2 regions of the Lactobacillus sp. B4026 genome follow, and region 1 is predicted to be linked to the other one. Evidence: riboswitches for the same ligand, from Rfam matches in the RefSeq annotation. Region 1 holds a riboswitch; the other holds the start of a gene.

What was found. Region 1 has a riboswitch for lysine ahead of lysA (diaminopimelate decarboxylase). Riboswitches for the same ligand answer to the same signal wherever they lie in the genome.
Region 2: another riboswitch for lysine. It lies ahead of J3U69_RS03695 (ABC transporter substrate-binding protein/permease); the one in region 1 lies ahead of lysA (diaminopimelate decarboxylase).

What each region holds. Positions count from the first base shown of each region.
Region 1 is NZ_JAFNPD010000004.1:39,515-46,068, reverse strand. It holds gene dapA (4-hydroxy-tetrahydrodipicolinate synthase) at 1-80, opposite strand, end outside; gene J3U69_RS04905 (N-acetyldiaminopimelate deacetylase) at 103-1,242, opposite strand; gene dapD (2,3,4,5-tetrahydropyridine-2,6-dicarboxylate N-acetyltransferase) at 1,247-1,957, opposite strand; gene lysA (diaminopimelate decarboxylase) at 1,970-3,277, opposite strand; lysine riboswitch at 3,381-3,558, opposite strand; gene J3U69_RS04890 (aspartate kinase) at 3,726-5,078, shown strand; gene dapF (diaminopimelate epimerase) at 5,100-6,083, shown strand; gene J3U69_RS04880 (hypothetical protein) at 6,239-6,554, shown strand, end outside.
Region 2 is NZ_JAFNPD010000003.1:79,367-85,920, forward strand. It holds gene J3U69_RS03685 (replication-associated recombination protein A) at 1-873, shown strand, start outside; gene J3U69_RS03690 (amino acid ABC transporter ATP-binding protein) at 1,991-2,740, opposite strand; gene J3U69_RS03695 (ABC transporter substrate-binding protein/permease) at 2,740-4,365, opposite strand; lysine riboswitch at 4,477-4,653, opposite strand; gene J3U69_RS03700 (DNA-3-methyladenine glycosylase) at 4,737-5,369, opposite strand; gene J3U69_RS03705 (DUF488 domain-containing protein) at 5,413-5,784, shown strand; gene J3U69_RS03710 (TerC family protein) at 5,895-6,554, opposite strand, start outside.

The DNA.
Region 1 (6,554 bases):
CCAGGATAATCAACCTCACCTTGTTCATTAAATGGCGTAATGATTGCTGTCATTAAGTCTGCTTGCGTAAAATCCGTCATCTTGTTCTTCCTTTCAATAGAGTTACATGTGCTGCTTAAAGAAACCGACAATTGCATCAATTCCGACTTTAATAGCTTCTTCTTGCGGACTAAAAGTTGCCGAATGAAGCTGTGAATCATCCTGCACGCCTAGCCAAAACATGCTGCCCGGAATTTTAGCTAGTAAATAGCCGAAATCTTCTCCCGTCATTGCTGGCTCCGTTTCTTGATAATTAACAGCAGAATCTTTTTTTAAATAGGTAATCAACTGAGCAGTTATCTCCGGATCATTTTCAACTGGCCAATAGCCACCCTGATTAATCTCCAATTTAACTTTTGCTTGAAAACTTTGACCTATACCGGCAGTTACTTCGCGTAAACGTTGTTCAATGCGTTCGATCATCGTTTGCGTTAATCCGCGAATTGTTCCTTCTAAACGTGCATGTCCAGCGATTGCGTTTCTAATCGTCCCCGCCTGAATCTTGCCAATCGTGATTACCCCACCGGCAATTGGATCGATGCTGCGGGAAATAACGGTTTGCACTTGCTCAATTAGAGCTGCCGCAGCCACAACCATGTCATTTGCCCGTTGAGGATAAGCTGCATGCCCATCTTGCCCGTATAAATCGATGTTAACTTCTGCTGCTCCGGCAAATAAAGTGCCATTGCGGCAGCCAATTGTTCCAGTAGGCAAGTCAGGGGTAACATGAAGTGCAAAAAATTCATCAGGACGCCACTGACCAGTGAAGACCCCTTGCTCGTAAGCAAGTTTGCCCCCATTTTTGCTCTCTTCTGCTGGTTGAAAAAAGAACAGCAAATTATCTTTTGGCTGGTGCTCACTAAAATAGTTAAGAACACCCAAGGCTACGGTCATATGGATGTCATGACCACAGGCATGCATTTGACCATCATGTTTTGAAGAAAAAGGCAACCCCGTTTTTTCTGTTACCGGTAAGCCGTCAATGTCAGCGCGATAGCCAATGGTTTTAGTGGGATTGCTTCCCTTGACTCTGACTAAAATAGCAGTTGGCAATTCAGGCACAGTCTTAATTTCCAAATAGTCTTGCCGAAATTGGTGGATAACTTGTAACAAGTACTTTTGCGTTTGTTTTTCTTCTAGGGCTAATTCCGGTATTTGATGTAAATCACGGCGGATTTGGATTAATTGCTCATTTGTTAGCATTGGCTTACAGCTTTCTTAAATCTTGTTCAATCTTGGTCTTACTTGTGGTTTTTTCATCCCGCTGCTTAATAATTTTAGCTGGGACACCAGCTACCACCGCACTTGCTGGCACATCAGCAGTAACAACTGCTCCGGCAGCAATAACTGCGTTATCACCAACTTGAACTCCTTCTAGGACAACGGCATTGGCGCCAACTAAAACGTTTTGGCCGATTCTAACCGGTTTTGCAGAAGCCGGTTCAACCACGCCAGCAATAACCGCTCCCGCACCAACATGAGTATTGGCGCCAATAATTGCGCGCCCACCAAGGACAGCATTCATGTCGATCATGGCATTTTCACCGATTTCCGCTCCAATATTGATTACGGCTCCCATCATAATTACCGCATTAGCACCAATACTTACTTGTTGGCGAATCAACGCACCAGGTTCGATCCGGGCCGAAACATTTTTTAAATCCAATAAGGGAACGGCCGAATTGCGGCTACAATTTTCTACTTGATAATCATTGATCTTAGCCGCATTGGTTCTTAAAAACGGCACTAAATCCGCCCAGTCACCGAAAACCACCCCAACATGATCATTTACAAAGGGTCTTACTTCTACTGGCCAGTCTAATTTTGCCAGGTCACCTTTTACATAAACCTTAACTGGCGTTTTCTTGGGTGCATTGGCAATAAAATCAATTATTTCTGTCGCTGACATATTTTTCATTTGAATTCCTCACTATTCTTGATAAAAACGATCATGACTGACTAAATCTTCATTGGTTTCACGTGTAACAACTTCTTGTGCGTGACCATTTTCTGCAAACACAACAGCTGGTCGAGGCACCCGGTTATAGTTCGATGCCATGCTGTAACCATAAGCACCAGTTGCTAATAGTGCAATTACATCACCTGCTTTGGTCGCTGGCAGCGGCAATTTTTTGATTAACAAGTCCCCTGATTCACAATAGCGCCCAGCCAAGTGGACTGTTTCGTTAGGTTGAGCAGCGGGATCACGGGCAAGAAGTGCTTCATAATCAGCTTGGTAAAGAGCCGGCCTAATATTGTCACCCATACCGCCATCTACTGCTACATAGGGCATTAATCCGGGAACATCTTTACGTGCGCCAATCGTATACAAACTGTAGCCCGCGCTACCGACGATTGAGCGACCAGGTTCAACCCAAACAGCTGGAACTTTCAGTTGATATTCTTCAGCTAACTGGCGAAGAGTTGTCACAATCTGTTCAACAAAAGTTCCTAAAGCCAACACTTGGTCTTGGGCGGTATAACGAATACCAAAGCCGCCTCCAAGATTTAAGATTTGGGGCTGATAATCATATTTTTTGGCCCATTCACGGACAAGTTGCATTAGTTTTTTAACTTCAAGCTTAAAGCCGGTCGTTTCTAAAATCTGTGAACCAATATGTGCATGAAGACCAATTAAAGTCATCTGTTCACTAGCCTGTACTTGTAAAAAAGCCTGCTCGGCTTGCCCAGATTTGACGTCAAAGCCAAACTTACTGTCTTCTTGACCGGTCTGATCATATTCATGAGTATGTGCCGTAACGCCGGGAGTAATTCTTAACATGACCTGAATATGACTTTTAGTATCAGCAAGAACTTCCTCAAGAAGTTTAATTTCATGAAAGTTATCCAGAATAATTACGCCAACATGATTTTGCACCGCCATTAAAAGTTCTGCCCTAGTTTTGTTATTCCCGTGAAAACTGATTTTGCTACTTGGAAAGCCAGCTTTAAGGGCGGTAAACAATTCACCGCCTGAAACGACATCAATATGGCCGTGTTCTTGATTAACCACCTGATACATCGCAATGGTGGCAAAAGCTTTGCTAGCGTAACTGATTGCATAATCGATGTGCTGTTTGGTAAAGGCTTGCTGCAAAGCCCGAAACTGTTGCCGAATTTGAGTAACATCGTAAACTACAAGCGGCGTGCCGTATTCACGGGCTAAATCTAGTGCATCAACTCCACCAATCGTTAAGTGTCCTTGATCATTAGTCTCGTAATAATCATCTGCTGGCATCTGGTAACCCTCCGTTTTCTTGAATAAAAAAGGACTCTTTTGTGTGCGCTTAGCATACAAAAGAGTCCTTCAAAAAATTAAAATTAATTATTATCTGGTTCAATTTTGACGAGCGCTCCGCAAATTATTAACTTGCGACAGTCCGTAATCTCTTAAATTACGTCCCAGCCAATTAATTACCGCAATAATTAACGCTTCGGCAACCGCCCCTTTTACTGGTTTCTTAGTTTTTGCAGAAACTCCACCAGCTACTCTTGTTGGTCGCGACCTCTTCGATTAATAAAAATCTTATTATTAATCATAGCCGATGTCAACATTTTTTCATAAATAATTCACTTGCCCAATTTAAATACGCGCTAAATCGCCTTTTCGGTTGCAGATTAAAATTAAAATGTTAAAATGCGTTACTATCAAACTTAAAATAATTTAATCAAGCAGGTGATCGAGAATGAAAGTTGTTAAATTTGGTGGTAGTTCTCTGGCAAACGGAGAACAGTTTCAAAAAGTGCTTAATATTATAAATGCTGATCCAACCAGAAAAGTAATTGTTACTTCAGCACCTGGAAAAAGATTTGAGCAGGATACCAAGGTGACTGACTTATTAATTGACTATGCTAAAAAAACGATCAAGCACCAAGACTGTGCCGCAATCGTTCAACAAATTTGGGCTAGATATAGCGAAATTGCACAATTTTTTGACTTAAATCCGGACACAATTGCACCTTTACACCAGGAATTGTGCGACTTACCCACAATTTCGTATCCAGACAATGATTTTCTCATGGCTGCATTTAAAGCCCACGGTGAAAAGCTCAACGCTCAGCTGCTAGCCCTTCTTTTACAACAAAAACATTTTCCGGCGCGCTTTCTCGATCCCCAAGAAGCCGGCTTTTTAGTCAGCAATGTCGCTAATGATGCTCAACTTCTGGAAGAAACCTACCAAAATCTCTCTCGCTGGCGCGACATACCTGAAATTCTTGTTGTTCCGGGATTTTACGGTGTTACCCCAACTGGCAGCATTGCGACCTTTTCACGGGGTGGTTCAGATATCACCGGCGCAATTTGGGCCCGCGGAACTGCGGCCGACTTGTACGAGAATTTTACTGATGTTAATGCCATTTATGCTGCTGATCCAAGAATTGTGACCAAGCCGCACCCAATCAAAATCATGACCTACCGAGAATTACGGGAATTATCTTATGCCGGGTTTTCGGTTTTTCATGATGAGGCACTAATTCCAGCGATTCAAGGTCAGGTATATATCAACGTGAAAAATACTAACCACCCTGAACTTCCGGGTACGCTAATTGTTCCCGAAAAGAATTTTCATCCCAAAAATATTATTACCGGTGTCGCAAGCTCCAATCACTTTGCCGCTTTATACTTACATCGATATTTACTTAATAAAGAAACTGGTTTTACGTTAAAATTACTAAAAATATTTTACCAGTTTAATATCTCATATGAACATATGCCATCTGGAATTGACGACTTAACCGTTATTTTTGACAAACGCCAGTTTACTGAAAAACTGCGCCAACAAATGTGTGCCGAAATTAAGCGAGTTCTCCAGCCTGATCAATTAGAATGGATTGATGATTATGCCATCATCATGGTTGTCGGCGAAGGCATGCGTAACAAAATCGGTGCCATGCAAAATATCACTACCCCACTGGCCCAAAGGCACGTTGCAATTCATATGATTAATCAGGGGGCTTCCCGTATTTCAATAATGCTGGGAACTAAAAAAGAGGATGCGGCTGCCGCCGTTACCCAGATTTACCACCAATTTTTCAAATAATTTTCAAGGGAGTTCAAACAAATGGTTTACATGCAAAAAGTTCATGGTTCGCAGAACACTTTTTTCTTACTCGATCAAACACAGTTAAAGCAGGCACTTTCACAAGCAGAATTAGTTCGGCTGGCAAAGCAATTGACCAATGCCAAAACGGGTCTGTTGGGTGGAGCAGATGGTCTTTTGGTAGTCAGTTCATCCAGCCACCAAAATGTTCTTGGAAAAATGCAGGTTATTAACGCAGATGGGTCGATTGCCTCCATGTGCGGTAATGGTCTTAGGACCGTTGGGCGCTATTTAGCCGAAAAATATCACCAAAATTCGTTTAAAGTTGAGACCCAACAAGCGGATCTCAAGGTGAGTGTTGAACCCGACTGGGCAGAGAGCGTCAAAGCGATTAGTGTTGAAATCAGCCCCGTCAGCTTTGCCAAGCAGGATTTGCCTTTTGACCAGTTGAATTGCAATCAGCTCATTAATCAAGAAGTGCCCGCTTTTGCCCCAGACTTAAAATTTACTGCTGTGGCTGTCCCCAACCCGCATTTAATCAGCATTGTTTCTGCGGAAGTTTTAGCCAGTTCCTTATTAGAAAAACTCGGCACCAAGCTCAATCAACCGAATCCATATTTTCCCGATGGCGTGAATGTCAGCTTTGCCCAAGTGATTGATTCACGGCACCTCTTTGTCCGTACTTTTGAACGTGGGGTTGGTTTTACTAATGCTTGTGGCACGGGAATGTCGGCCGCCAGTTTGGTATTTGCACTAACGCACCAGCAGGAAAAAGTTTTTAATCACTTACTCACCGTTTCCACTCCAGGCGGCTTCGTTCAAACTAGAGTACACCAGCAAGAAGATCATTATTGGATTGAGCTCATCGGTAACGCTACCGTCACACATAATATCAATGCTGACGAAAGTTTATTTCACCAGGATTTGCCGGACTTCAGTCTTTTTCAAGTTGAGCAGACCTCAGAAAACGCGGCATATCAAGCCTTTATTTCAAATAATAAATAGTAAGCAAGCTTGCCCTTAAATTAGAAATTTTGTATTTATATAATATATGTTTTGCTTAAAAATGTAGCCTGGCAAAAATAAGTAATTTAGTTAATCATAATCTGGTAAAATAAGTTGAATTATTTTTAGATTTTGATCAAGAAAGTTGTATAAAAATGAAAAAGAAAGCATTAAAGCTAATATTACCCGCCATCCTCGTTTTGCTTAGTTGTGGAAAGCTGGCAGGCGCACCTAAAGTCCAAGCAGCGGTCACAACTGCCAACATTTCTGCTATGTCGCCGAGTAAAAACGCAGCCAATTTCATGGATTTTATTGCCAAAAAGAAATCGCTGACATCTGCGCAGAAAAATGAGGCCAAAAAAGCAGCTAAGTTGCTTAGAACAGGTAAGCTTGGCGCTACAGCGGCTCCTTCTTGGTTTACTACAACTGTCAAATTAGGTAGTCCTGATGATGCAACTAGTGCGGCTAATA
Region 2 (6,554 bases), on a different contig from region 1:
TCAGCCTTGCTGTCACGTTGCAAAGTTTTTGTTTTAAAGGCACTTGAAGTTACCGACATTATTAAATTGCTCAAAAATGCCATTAATAACCCTAACGGTTTTGGTAAGGTTAAAGTTAACATTGACGAGCAAGAAATTAAGGCAATTGCTAAGTTTGCAAATGGCGACGCACGTACTGCGCTCAACACCTTGGAAATGGCTGTTTTGAATGGTGTAAAAAATGGTGACACGATCAGGGTGACGATGGCCAGTTTAAAACAGCTGATTACGCAGAAGTCGGTTTTATATGATAAAAATGGGGAAGAACACTACAACATTATTTCCGCCTTGCATAAGTCGATGCGTAACAGTGATGTTAACGCCGCAATTTATTGGCTGTCGCGCATGCTAGAGGGCGGGGAAGACCCGCTCTACATTGCGCGGCGGCTCGTGCGTTTTGCCAGTGAAGATATTGGGTTAGCCGACACCAACGCACTCAACGTGGCAATCAATGTTTTTCAAGCCTGTCAGTTCCTAGGGATGCCGGAGTGCGATGTTCATTTAACGGAAGCCGTGATTTATCTGTCGCTAGCACCCAAATCCAACGCTGTTTACAAGGCACGACTTGCGGCCGAAAAAGACGTTAAAAAAACAATTGATGAGCCGGTTCCGCTCCAAATTCGCAATGCCCCAACTAAATTGATGAAGGACTTGGATTACGGTAAGGGCTATGAATACGCTCATCAGACCCAAGATAAACTGACAACGATGAAGACCATGCCGCCTAATTTAGAGGGGCACGAGTATTATTTGCCGACTGAGCAAGGGCATGAAGACCGATTTAAAAAGCGTCTGCAGCAGATTAAAAAGTGGCACCAAGAACACACCCAGTAAAACAAGCATACAATGAAAAAGCACTAGCTAGTTCAAAATACACAACTCCGCCTTTTTTCTGAGTCGTGTATTTTGAATTATTTATTAACTTAATTGTTTTGCTATAATACCCTGCAAAGTTTGCCAATTCCACCTTCATAAGCGTATTTAAGTATAAAAAATTTCCTAACTAGTTTGCACACTTTGACTTAGCGTTTTATCAACTGAGTAGCAAGCTTTTCTTTCCTATTTTGACAGGTTCAATAGACGGCTCACAGCCCATTTTACTAATAGTCATTAATTTTTTCTGATTGCTGGGTAGTGTATGAATAAGACTATTTCTTAGTTAATATCATGACGCCGCCAGTTCCTTCCTTGGGTTTGAAAGAGCAAATATTGTCACCTGAACTTTCATTGGAACAGCTTGCAATTTTTTAAACTACAAAAAGCCGGTATTGACGAAGTTACCGTAGATAATAAGGAGATTTCTTGTGGTATTCAACAGGAAGACCAATGTGACAAGAAGTAAAACTCTAAAATGATAATGCTGATTTTGTATTCGTTTTTTGTGATAGTTTTATATAGTTACTTTCTTGGAAAAGCTAGAGCGAATACCATATTATATATATAATTTCAAGATAATTTATTGACAAATCATCGATTCAGGTGTATTATAATAAATGTAGGGTAGTTCTACATTATATTAAAGAGCCGGTGTTCACTACATGCAAGTCTCAACAAGCAACTCTTAAGGAGGTTATTAATGTCACAAAGACCAAAAAAAAAGCCACAGACCCAGTCTGAAGCTACTAAAGGAAAAATAAACATCACTTTGTTTTTTCCTTTAGGAGTTTGCAATTTCAAGCTTACAATTCAAAAACATTGCTTGTTTGTAATTGTCCCGCTAATTACGATTCTAATAATCAGCACAACTCTTTTCTTTATTTATTTTCATTAATTATTATATACTATTAAGTGAAATACTTCAACGATACTGTAATTGCTTTTATTTCTTAAGGCTTATTTATAGTGTTCTCGGTGTTTCACTACGTGTTTTAGATGGGTGTTAGAATTAAGCTTTCGCTAAGCTAAAAATAGACTGGAAATTATTATTTCCAGTCTATTTTTCTAAGTAAAGCTAGTTATTCTGGAAGTTACTTAAGAACTTCGCTGTTTTTTCATTTTGTGGATGATTAAACAATTGGTCAGGATTGCCTTGTTCAGCAATTACACCATCACTGATAAAGAAAATCTGATCGGAAATATCACGGGCAAAAGCCATTTCATGGGTAACGATAATCATCGTTAAACCAGTAGTGGCCAAGTTTTGCATAACGCTTAAAACTTCACCGACCATTTCTGGGTCAAGTGCACTAGTTGGTTCGTCAAATAGCAAAATCTCTGGGTCCATGCTAATCGCCCGTGCAATTGCAACCCGTTGCTGCTGTCCACCTGAAAGTTGGCTAGGGCGGGCATTAATGTATTGCTCCATGCCAACTTTTTTAAGGTTTGCGAGGGCAACTTGGCGAGCCTCTTCTTTTGAACGCTTCAAAACAAGTTCTTGGCCGACCATGCAGTTAGCCAGCACATTTTTATTTTCGAATAAATCGAATTGTTGAAAGACCATGCCGACCTTGGACCGGTAAATGTTCCGATTATAGTTTGGCTCTAGGACATTTTCACCGTGAAAAATAACTTCGCCGGCGGTTGGTTCTTCTAGTAAATTGATACACCGTAAAGTAGTCGATTTACCACCACCAGAAGGTCCAATAATCGTAGCAATTTCGCCTTTATTAATATCAAGAGAGATGTCACGCAGAACTTGATGTTCACCAAAAGCCTTTTGAATGTGCTTTAAGCTTAAAATAGTTTCATTTGTTTCAGTCATTATTTATTAGCCTCCGTGTCTTTTGTTGCTCCTACTTGAACCTGATTTGCCATTAAGTTATAGTTTTTGCTACCCTGCAGGTGCTTTTCAATTAAATTGAAGATTCTGGTAGTCGTGAACGTTAACAACAGGTAAATTGCGGAAATGGTTAAGTAAGTCGGGAAGAACTTGAAGGTTTGACTGGCAACCGTTGTTCCGACAAAGAATAATTCAGAAACGGAAATGATGCTCAAAACGGAAGTATCCTTAATATTGACGATAAATTCGTTAGTAATTGATGGCAAACAGTTCTTGATTGCTTGTGGCAAAATAATGTGCCACATTCTTTGATTATGTGTCATTCCCAAAGCACTAGCTGCTTCAAACTGACCTTCGGGAGTTGAAATAATCCCACCTCGGATAATTTCGGCTAAATAGGCACCGGTATTAATCGAAACAATGACTAACGCAGCAATTGTCCGGTCAATATTAATGTGCCAGAATTGGGCTATGCCATAGTAAATTACAGCGGCCTGTACCATCATTGGCGTGCCCCTGAAGATCTCAATGTAAACGGCTAAGAGCCAATTGACAATTTTTAAGAGCCATTTCTTACCCTGGCTGGTTGGAGTTGGGATAGTTCTGATGATACCGACAAACAGGCCGATAAAGAAGCCGGCGATGGTACCCACTAAGGCTAAGAGCAGGGTCATGCCAATCCCGTTTAAAATCATGCCGCCGTATTGCTTCCACATTGAAACTAGCCACGGCTCGGACTTCCCGTTTTTACCCTTTTTCTTATCATCAGTTTTTGGCTGCTGCTTAATGGCCGTGGTCATTAACTTTGTTCGCTGGGAATTTGGAATTGTACCTAAAACGTGGTTGACTTCTTTTAGCAGCTGCTTGTTTGGCTTAGCAATTCCGATAGCAGTAGTTGAATCTTCCTTGGAAACCTTGAACCCGGCCATTTCGCTAATTGGAATCGCCTTAATGTCAGGATCAACCATCTTAAAGGAAGTTGATTCGGTATCTTCGGCAACGTAGCCATCAATCGTGCCTGAAATTAAACTTTGGCGCATTGCCGCAAAGTCGCGCATTGCCGGCTGTCTTTTAGCGCCCTTTAATTGCTTAATCAAAGCATAATGCGAAGTACCTTGTTGGGCGGTTAATTTCGCACCCTTAAAATCATTTAGTGTTTTAGCATTAGCGTATTTGCTATTAATCTTGGTGATAACAACAAAAGTGCTGTTTCTGTATGCATTGGAAAAATTAATTGCCTTGGCCCGCTCAGCCGTTGGGCTCATCCCAGCAATAATCAGGTCGGCCTTGCCACTAGTCAAAGCTGGCAGCAGTCCATCCCACTCAGTTTTGACAACTACGACTTTGCGGTGCAGCTGTTTACCAATAATTTTGGCAATCTTCACATCGTAGCCATTGGCGTACTCGTTTGACCCCTCGATCGGAACAGCACCATTAGCGTTAGTAGTTTGGGTCCAATTGTATGGTTGGTAATTGGCCTCCATAGCTACTTTGAGTTCACCGCTATTACTTTTTGCTTCAACTTGAGAAAAGTCGAAGTTGCTGCCGATAATGAAACTGAGCAGCACAGAAAGTAGAACGGTAATCCACTTATTTCTTGACTTCATTTTGAAAACCTCCGAAAATCTTGTTTCAAATAAAGCCAATACAATAAAAAGCGTAAACAAAAACCTCGTTGCTCTTCAAAACAACGAGGTTATAATTAATCATCTTTAGACAAATCATATAGCGCTCCCTGGGAATTAACCAGGACAGTCTGCAAGATATTCTCTTTGCAGCCCAACAAAAACATCAAAACGAAAATCTTTTTGTTTCGGCGACAATTCTTACGTTATCTTTCTTTGTGTTCGTTCACTCCAGATAATTTTGTAATGGTCGCGACCTCTATTGCATTGGAAATTATTTAACTTATGAAAAATAATAGGCTAAAAACAAAGGCTTGTCAATCTTTTCATTTAAAGATTATTTTATCATTATCTCATTTCCAACCATGATCTGAGCGATAGTCACGCTTTTTCATGCGGGAAACATATGGATTTCCAGCCACATAAAAGCGCAATTTTTTGTTAGCCCATTCGCGTTCCGACTGGTTGACACCAATGCGTGGACTAGTTGCGATTTTCTGGGCATTTTTGCGGTGACGATCGTTTAAGTCAATAGTAAAAGGGGAATCACTAAGAAAATGTAAATCCCATTTTTTATCATGAATACCAAATGCCTGCATCATTTTTGCCGGTCCGCTGGTTAAAGCAATGCCACTTTTACCTGAGCGGTTTAAACACATTTGTTCAATTCCCCAGATGGGTTCAATTGCTCTAATTAAAACTCCTTGCGGTTCATCTTTTTGTCTGGTTGCTACGTCAAAAAAGAAATATTGTCGCTGAGCATAAATATAGATTGTTCCACCGGGGCCATATAGTCCTTCATTTGCCGGACTACGATGACCGCCATATGAATGTGCCGCACGATCTTTAACACCCAAATAAGCTTCGGTTTCGACAATATAGCCGCCAAGTACCTGGTTATTGCTGCGATAAGTTAATGGCCGGCCGATTAAGTCAGCACTGATGGTTTCGGTTGATTGATTAGTAAAATAAGTTGTGTAATTCATTTTTTCCTAAAGTAGTACACTAATAATAATTGAGGTGAATGTAATGACAAAAATAAAGCTAGTCCGTGTATATGCTCAAGATCAGCCGGAGGGCTACCGCATTTTGGTAGACCGTTTGTGGCCAAGAGGTAAGAGTAAAAGTGTGTTGCACCTTGATTGTTGGGCAAAAGAAATTGGACCGACAACTGCTTTACGTAAATGGTTCAATCATGATGATAATAAATTTTCTGAGTTTAGGCAAAAGTACCTGGTAGAATTGGCGGAAAATCCAGCAGGGGCCGAGTTTGTTAAAACTGTTGAAAACAAGCTGCAAGAACAGGATGTTTTATTTTTATACGGGGCAAAGGACCCTCTGCATAATCAAGCTGTGATTTTAAAAGAATACGTTGAAGGGCAAATAGTTAATTTGCATTAGTAGACAATGAAGTAATAACAGCCTTGTTTTACTTAAAAAAGCCAATAAAAAAGTTAAGCCCATTAAAGCAGCTTAACTTTTTTATTTTGTAGTTTTGCCCTTAGCAAAATTTATAGCTTGCGGCCGTGCTTTTTAATCCGGATAAAGTGAAACGCAATGGTTAACAGCAAGACGCCAAAAACGATTATTGCAAAGACGGTATTAGGTAATTCATAGTGCAGAGGTGGCAATGAAACCAGCAGTTTTAGAGCGATAATCCCAATAAGAACATAAGCCATTGGCTGCAATTCTGGGATAATATCCATTAATTTGATGATAATCTCAGCTACACCTCGCATGCATAAGATTCCAATCATGCCACCAATTAAAACGACGACCGGATTACTGGAAACGGCTAAGGCTGCTAGAACCGAATCAATTGAAAAGACGATATCCATCGCTTCAATTGAAATAACTGTCCGCCAAAATAGGGATAGGAAATGTTTGCCTTTTTTTGGGCGATGACTAGCAATTTTGGCTTCTTCAGCCTTTTCTTCGGCTGCAGCTTTTTGTGGATGGTGCTGATCATAAAAATACTTAATGGCGAGGTAGAAAAGATAGAGACTACCAGCCAATTTAATTTCCCAAAAATTAATTAAGTATGTACCAATTCCAATTACAATGAAACGGAAAATGTAGGCACCCCACATGCCGTAAAATAATGATTTTTCTTGTTGCTTCTTATCTGGCAAAACCTTAGTTTGTGCTGCCAAAACAACGGCATTATCAAC